Bryobacter aggregatus MPL3: one gene and its partner. The protein of the gene in region 1 interacts with the protein of each later gene in a pairwise test. Links are inferred from orthologs where the notes say so. Each region holds a gene or a part of one and is shown on either strand. Other genes may lie near its edges.

The links. Proteins that work in one complex are often made in the same cells at the same time.
Region 2: the proteins of leuS (region 1) and ligA interact in binary tests that used the Escherichia coli proteins (3 or more experiments, as listed by UniProt). The link is inferred for Bryobacter aggregatus MPL3 from one-to-one orthologs.

What each region holds. Positions count from the first base shown.
Region 1 is NZ_JNIF01000003.1:646,030-650,003, forward strand. The notes cover bases 422-3,530. They hold leuS (leucine--tRNA ligase), read right to left. Parts: upstream 3,131-3,530; coding sequence 713-3,130; downstream 422-712. Other genes in these bases: M017_RS0103395 (alkaline phosphatase family protein), read right to left, coding at 422-712; M017_RS0103405 (aldo/keto reductase), read right to left, coding at 3,123-3,530. Also shown: more of M017_RS0103395, read right to left, coding at 1-421; more of M017_RS0103405, read right to left, coding at 3,531-3,974.
Region 2 is NZ_JNIF01000004.1:297,086-300,411, forward strand. The notes cover bases 433-3,326. They hold ligA (NAD-dependent DNA ligase LigA), read right to left. Parts: upstream 2,930-3,326; coding sequence 935-2,929; downstream 433-934. Other genes in these bases: M017_RS0120920 (YqaA family protein), read right to left, coding at 433-926; M017_RS28070 (diacylglycerol/lipid kinase family protein), read left to right, coding at 2,962-3,326. In the rest of the region: M017_RS28065 (energy transducer TonB), read left to right, coding at 1-209; more of M017_RS0120920, read right to left, coding at 312-432. UniProt on the Escherichia coli protein: DNA ligase that catalyzes the formation of phosphodiester linkages between 5'-phosphoryl and 3'-hydroxyl groups in double-stranded DNA using NAD as a coenzyme and as the energy source for the reaction.

The DNA.
Region 1 (3,974 bases):
CCTTCTCACCATGTCCGGGAGGAGCGTTCTCTGCCTCTTTCCAAGGAGCATCGACATAGCGCTTCGCTCCATAGGCCGTCATCCGAATCGTGTCATAACGCGTCGACTTGGCAAACACAACACCCGTGAAGCGAATGCGCCCCGCCGCGTACTCAAAGTAACGCAAGGGCTGCCGCGACTGCGCCGGAGGGACAAAGCCCTCAGGCGCGGCGTCCAGCCACTTCACATCCGCGGCACGCAACAACTTGCCCGGCGCCACCTCGGGCGTCTGGTAGCCGTTATAGAGCACCACGTTCTGCCCCGAGTTGAATGCATTGCAAGGGTAGCCCTGCGTCGGGTTATGAGCCACCACCTTCAACCCCTTCTTGGCAGGCCCAATCCAGAACATCGGCGCCAACAACTGCTCGGCCCGGAATCCGCGCTTGCGCTGCTCAAAGCTGACCGGAACATCATTCGCCGTGATCCCGTTGACATTGCCATAAACCCCGGTGAACAGGGCGGCATGCCCCGGAGCGGTCAGGCTCGGAAACGCGGCCTGCATCGGGGCATAGATTCCCGTCTCCGCCATCTCCCGCAGCGTGGTCATCTCCGCAGCAGCGGGGTCTTCGGTAAAAGATTGATACCCCATGCCGTCGAGGCTGATGAGGATCACGCGCCCCTGCTTCTGTGCAAACAGAGGCAGGAGCAGCGTAACCAGAAGCAGAAGTCTCATTTAGCCTTTGACAACGATGTTCACCAGCTTGCCGGCCAGTACAATCACCTTCGCCACTTCCTTGCCAGCAATGAAGCTGCTCACCTTCTCATCCGCAAGCGCCGCCGCTTCCAGCTCTTCCTTCGAAGAGCCGGTCGGCACCACGATCTTGCCGCGCAGCTTGCCGTTCACCTGCACCGGAATCTCGATCTCATCCTCCACCAGATAGGCTTCATTCACCGCCGGCCAGGCATGCGCAAAGACCGGCCCGGTCAGGCCCAGGTCCTCCCACATCTCCTCGGCGATGAACGGTGTGAAGGGTTCCATCAGCAGGATGAGCGAACGTAGAATCTCCGGCAGCGCCGCTGCCGTCAACCCCTCTTCATTCGCATAGAGCTCATTCGTCAGTTCCATCAACGCGGCGATACAGGTGTTGAAGTGCCAGCGCTGTTCAAAGTCCTGGGTGATCTTGGCAATGGTCTGGTGCAGCTTGCGCAGCGCCTTCTTGTCCGCCGCACTCAGTTCCCCAACCGTTCCCTGGCTGCGCTCCACATTGCGCGTGACAAAGCGATAGACCCGGCCGAGGAAGCGATATTGTCCTTCGACGCCGGTCTGCTGCCAGTCCATATCGCGATCGGGCGGAGCGGCAAACAGCACATACAGCCGGCAGGTGTCCGCGCCGAAGTCGACAATCAACTCTTCCGGATCGACGATGTTGCCCAGGCTCTTGGACATCTTCGCCCCATCCTTCAACACCATGCCCTGGGTGAACAGCTTCTTGGCTGGCTCCGAGTTCTCGATCAGGCCCAGATCCTTCATCACCCGCGTCCAGAAGCGCGAGTAAATCAGATGGAGAATCGCATGCTCGACGCCGCCGATATATTGATCGATCGGAAACCACTGTGCGATCACCTTCGGGTCAAACGGCGCGTTGCTGTTCTTCGGGTCGCAGTAGCGATAGAAGTACCAGGAGGAATCAACAAAGGTATCCATCGTGTCCGTCTCGCGGCGGCCTTCGCCACCGCACTTCGGACAGGTGGTCTTCCAGAAGCTCTCAAGCCGCGCCAGCGGCGACTCGCCCGCGCCGGTGATCTCGACATCGAGCGGCAACAGTACCGGCAAGTCTTCTTCCTTCACCGGCTGCACGCCGCAGCTCTTGCAATGCACCATCGGGATCGGAGTGCCCCAATAGCGCTGCCGCGAAACGCCCCAGTCCTTCAGGCGATAGGTGATCTTCGCTTCAGCCTTGAGCGTCATCTTCGCGCGCGCCTCAGCCGTCGGCAGTCCGGAGTATTCACCAGAGTCGACACTGATGCCGTACTCAGAAAAGGGCAGCGTCGTCTCGCCCTGGACAGCCTTCACCACCGGCACAATCGGGATACCGTACTTGCCGCAGAACTCAAAGTCCCGCTCATCATGCGCGGGCACGGCCATGATCGCGCCGGTGCCATAGCCCATCAGGACAAAGTTGCCAATCCAGATCGGCGTCTTCTCGCCGCTGAAGGGGTTGATCGCAAAGCCCTCGGTGGCGAAGCCTTCCTTGTTCAGGTTGCTCGGGTCCTTGCGGCTCTGGTCATCGACCATTGCCTTCAACGCAGCCTGACCCGAGGCGCCCACCAGCTTGCTGGCCAGCGGATGCTCCGGAGCAAGGATCAAACAAGTCGCCCCGTAGATTGTATCGATGCGGGTGGTGAAGATGCGGATCTTCTCGTCGCTGCCGTCGATCGCGAAATCGACTTCGGCCCCTTCGCTCTTGCCGATCCAGTTGCGCTGCATTGTCAGCACGCGCTCCGGCCAGCCTTCCGCCAAGTCATCGAGACCAGCCAGCAACTCCTCCGCATAGGCAGTCGTTTTGAGGAACCACTGTTCGAGACTGCGCTGCTCCACCGGGTTGTCTTCATGCCGCCAGCAGCAGCCGTCCACCACCTGCTCGTTCGCCAGCACCGTCGCGCAAAGCGAACACCAGTTCACCAGCGACTGCTTGCGATAGGCCAGGCCGCGCTCGTACATCTTCAGGAAGAACCACTGGTTCCAGCGATAGTATTCCGGCTCGCAGGTCGCAATCTCGCGATCCCAGTCGAGCGAGAAGCCCAGGCGCTTGAGGCCTTTCTTCATCTGCGCGATATTCTGCAGCGTCCACTCGCGGGGCTGTCTACCGGACTTCAATGCCGCATTCTCCGCCGGAAGACCAAAGGCGTCCCATCCCATCGGATGCAGGACGTCATAGCCGCGCATGCGCATGAAGCGCGCAAGAGCGTCACCGATCGAATAGTTGCGAGCATGCCCCATATGCAGCTTGCCGCTCGGATAGGGGAGCATCTCGAGGACGTAATACTTCTTCGCCGGGTTCTCGGGCGTCTTGTAAAGCTCCGGAGTCGCCTCCCAACGGGCATGCCACTTCTCTTCGATCTCTTGGTGCAGGTATTGTTTTTCAGGCATAGTAGTTCTTCAACCAGACATGACGGCGCATCACGGCGAGTTCGCTCGGGTTCAACGGACCGAGATCGCTCACCGCGCAATTCAAATCAACAGACGAGTTCTTCCGCATTCCGGGAATCACCGTCGAGACGGCAGGGTGCGTCAGGCAGAATCGTAGCGCACGTTGCGCAAGGGTTCCGGCCATCGCCTGGGTCGCTGCTTCCAACTCGGCCACACGCGGCACCACTTCATCCAGGCGGCCATCGCGGAAGTACCAGGCGCGGAAGTCTTCCGCTTCAAACTTCGTATCGGTGCGAAGCGTTCCCGTCAACGCCCCCTCGTCGAGCGGCACACGGGCAAGAACTCCTACCCCATGCTCGATGCAAGCCGGGAACAACCAACGCTCCGGCGACTGCTCAAAGATGTTGTAGATCACCTGCACGGTGTCGACCATCTTGCTCGCTACGAGATCAAGTGCCGACTCCGGCTGGTGGTCATTGATCGAAACCCCGAAAGCGCGGATCTTACCCGAGGACTTCAACTTCTCGACCGCCCTACGCCACTCGTCCTGCAGGAACCAGATCGGGTTCCAGACATGAAGCTGCTGGAGATCGAGCTGCTCGACTCCGAGATTTTTCAGACTGGTTTCCGTCGACTCGATCACATACTCGTAAGGAAACACATCGACCACCGGCACGCCGGGCTTGGCAGGCCAGATGCGGTTCTTCGGCGGAATCTTCGTCGCGACATAGACCTTCGATTTCGTCTCCCGGATCACCTTCCCAATCAGCGTTTCGCTGTGCCCTTCGTTGTAGGCAAGGGCAGTATCGATGAAGTTGACACCGGAGTCGATGGCGCGGCGCAA
Region 2 (3,326 bases), on another replicon or contig:
ACGCGCGCATTGAAGGTGTCGTGCAACTGCATGGTGTGATCACAAAGGACGGGCGCATTGCTGAGCTGCGAGTGCTCAGTGGGCACCCGTTGTTGGTGAATGCGGCGCTGGAGGCAGTGCGGCAGTGGGTGTACAGTCCGACGCTGTTGAACGGGCAGGCGGTGGAGGTGCAGGCTCCGATTGAGGTGCGTTTCCTGCTAAGCCGCTAGCTGGATTGTCCTTGCCAGGTGGTGCGGGCCAGCAAGAACAAGAACCGGCCCGGCGCTCCATCATACGCCGGGCCGGTTGGTCATCTGTGATTCGCTGATGGTCTATCGAGAGGCAGACGCGGAGGGCGATCCCGTGTCGATCACTTCGCTTTCCTTATTGCCCAGGCGGACCAGCATGAGAAGGACGAGGCCGAGCGCGGCGAGTCCCAGTCCAAAGTGGAGCGTGTGAGCCTTGATCCATTCCCCTGCATGGTCACCCATTTCCTGGCCGAGCCAGGCGAGGAAGAAGTAGCGGGGGATGCGGCCCGCAAGAATCGCGAGTGCAAAGTAAAGGGGACGGATGCCGAGTACGCCGGAACAGGCCACAAAAGCCTTGAGCGGCATTGGAATGACGGAGAGCGAAGGGACGAAAACAGTGATGAGTCCGTAGTGCGAGAACCAGCGGCGGAACTTACGGCCACGCTCGCCACTGGTTGCTTCTTCGAGATAGCGCTGGCCACCCTTGCGCGCGATCATAAACAAGATCATCGAACCGATGAGTGAGCCTACCGTAGCAAGGAAGGCGCAGAAATATCCAAGTGCCGGGGTGCGGTTTGCAATGACAACCAGCAGCGTGTCGACCACGCCGGGAATTGGAATTCCGGTGGAGTCCAAGGTGGCAATTAAGAAAAGACCAAAGGGCCCGAGCGTGACGAGCCATGCTAAAAACGCTTTCATTATCCTGTTTACTTCCCTAGAAGTCCGAGCAACTCGGCTTCCTCAATGATTTTGATTTCGAGGGCCTTCGCTTTATCCAGCTTAGAGCCCGCGTCCTCGCCCGTGACGAGGTAGGTTGTCTTCTTAGAGACACTTCCTGAAACTTTTCCACCTGCCTCTTCGATCAGTGCCTTGGCTTCCTCCCGCTTCAGCGTCGGCATGGTGCCGGTGAGTACAAAGGTTTGGCCGGTGAGTGGCCCGACTGTTTTGCCTTTCACCTCTTGTTCCATTGTGAGACCGGCTTCGCGCAGGCGTTGGACCAACTCCCGATTGCGATCGTCGCTGAAATAGAAACGGATCGCGGCCGCCACCTTGGGGCCAATCTCTTCGGCTCCCTGCAGCCGCTCTTCTGGAAACTCAGCAATGTCCTTCAGGTTGCCGAAGGTGTCGGCCAAGATCTGAGCCGTTCTTGAGCCAACGAACGGAATTCCGAGGCCGGCGATCACGCGCGCGAGAGGCCGCTTGCGCGAAGCATCAATATTCTGCACAATCTTTGCGGCAGACTTCTTGCCCATTCGCTCCAGCTCTTCGAGCTCTTCCAGCTTCAGCTCGTAGAGGTCGGCAACATTCTTGATCTTGCCTTTTTCCACCAGTTGATCCACCAGCACCTCGCCCATGCCGTCGATGTCCATGACGGTACGCGAGGCGAAGTGTTCGATCGATTGCTTCAGCCGGGCCGGGCAGTTGACGTTGCCGCAGCGGACGGCGACTTCTCCTTCCAGGCGCGTCACCGGGCCCCCGCAGATGGGGCACTCGGTGGGCATCGCAAAGCTTCTGCCCTCTGGCGCGGACGAAACCACTTTTACTACTTTCGGGATCACGTCGCCGGAGCGTTCCACCAGGACGGTGTCTCCGATCTTAAGGCCGAGACGTGCGATCTCTTCCTCATTGTGGAGCGTTGCCCGGGCGACCGTAACACCGCCGACCGCAACGGGCTGCAATGCTGCGACGGGAGTGAGCGCACCGGTGCGGCCCACTTGGATCAGAATGTCTTCGACGATTGTTTCCGCATCGCGTGCTGCGTACTTATAGGCAATCGCCCAGCGGGGGGCTTTAGAGGTGTAGCCCAACTTGCGCTGTTGTGGAATCGAATCGATCTTTGCGACCACACCATCGATCTCGTAAGGAAGCGATTCCCGCCGGACTTCAAACTCGTTGCAGAATGCGATCAGCTCCTCGACGTTGCTGCACAGGCGGCGTTCGGGGTTGACCTTGAAGCCGAGGCTCTTGAGATGTTCGAGCGAATCCCAGTGGCTGTCGAGGGCGGGTTGGCCATCGACAAAATAGAAATAGGTCATGTACTCGAGCTGGCGCGCGGCGGTGACGGTCGAGTCGAGGACACGGAGAGAACCTGCGGCGGAGTTGCGTGGATTCGCATAAAGCGGCAGTGCGTCTTGCTCGCGCTGTTCGTTCAGTCGTTCAAAGGCGCGGCGGGTCATGATGACTTCGCCGCGGGTTTCAAAAGCGCCGGACTGCTGGACCCGGAGCGGAAGGCTGCGAATGGTGCGGGCGTTTTCTGTGACGTCCTCGCCCACGCTGCCATCGCCACGGGTGATCGCCTTCTGCAGCCGCTCGTGATTGTAGTGGACGGCCATCGAGAGGCCGTCAAGCTTGAGTTCGGCGACATAGCGAAACGGCTCGTCACCAAGCAACTCGCGGACGCGGCGATCAAAAGCCAGGAGTTCGGCTTCGTTCAGTGCGTTGTCCAGGCTAAGCATCGGGGAACTGTGCGGCACTTTGACAAAGCCCTCGCGGGCCTTGCCGCCGACGCGGACAGTGGGAGAGCACTCGTTGGCCAGTTCCGGATGCGCTTGTTCTAAAGCCAGCAACTCACGCATCAACTTGTCGTAGTCGGCGTCCGAGATCTCGGGCGCGTCCAGAACATAGTATTGATGTTCGTGATGCTCGATGAGTTCGCGTAACGCGAGGATGCGCTGTGCGGGAGAAGATGCAGCTGATGCCATGAGGGCGCTAAGCTAACAGTTTAGCGAGACCCTTGACCTCCTATTTGATATTTAATCCGATTGCGGGCAAACTCAGGCGCAATCCGGGATTGATTCCCGCCGCTCTCGAAACACTGCGAGCTCAAAATGTTTCGGTGGAACTCCTCCCGACAACCGGTCCGGGGAGCGCCGCTGAATTGGCGCGCCGCTGCGTTCGCGAGGGTGCGGCTGCGGTTTACGTGGCGGGGGGCGATGGGACAATCAACGAAGTTGTGAATGGGATGGCTGGTTCGCAGATGCTGCTCGGGGTGTTGCCTGGCGGAACGGCGAATTGCCTGGCCGTCGAATTAGGCATCGGGACGGATTTATTGCGCGCCGCAAAGGCGGCAGGAAGCTGGAAGCCGCAGCGGATTGCGCT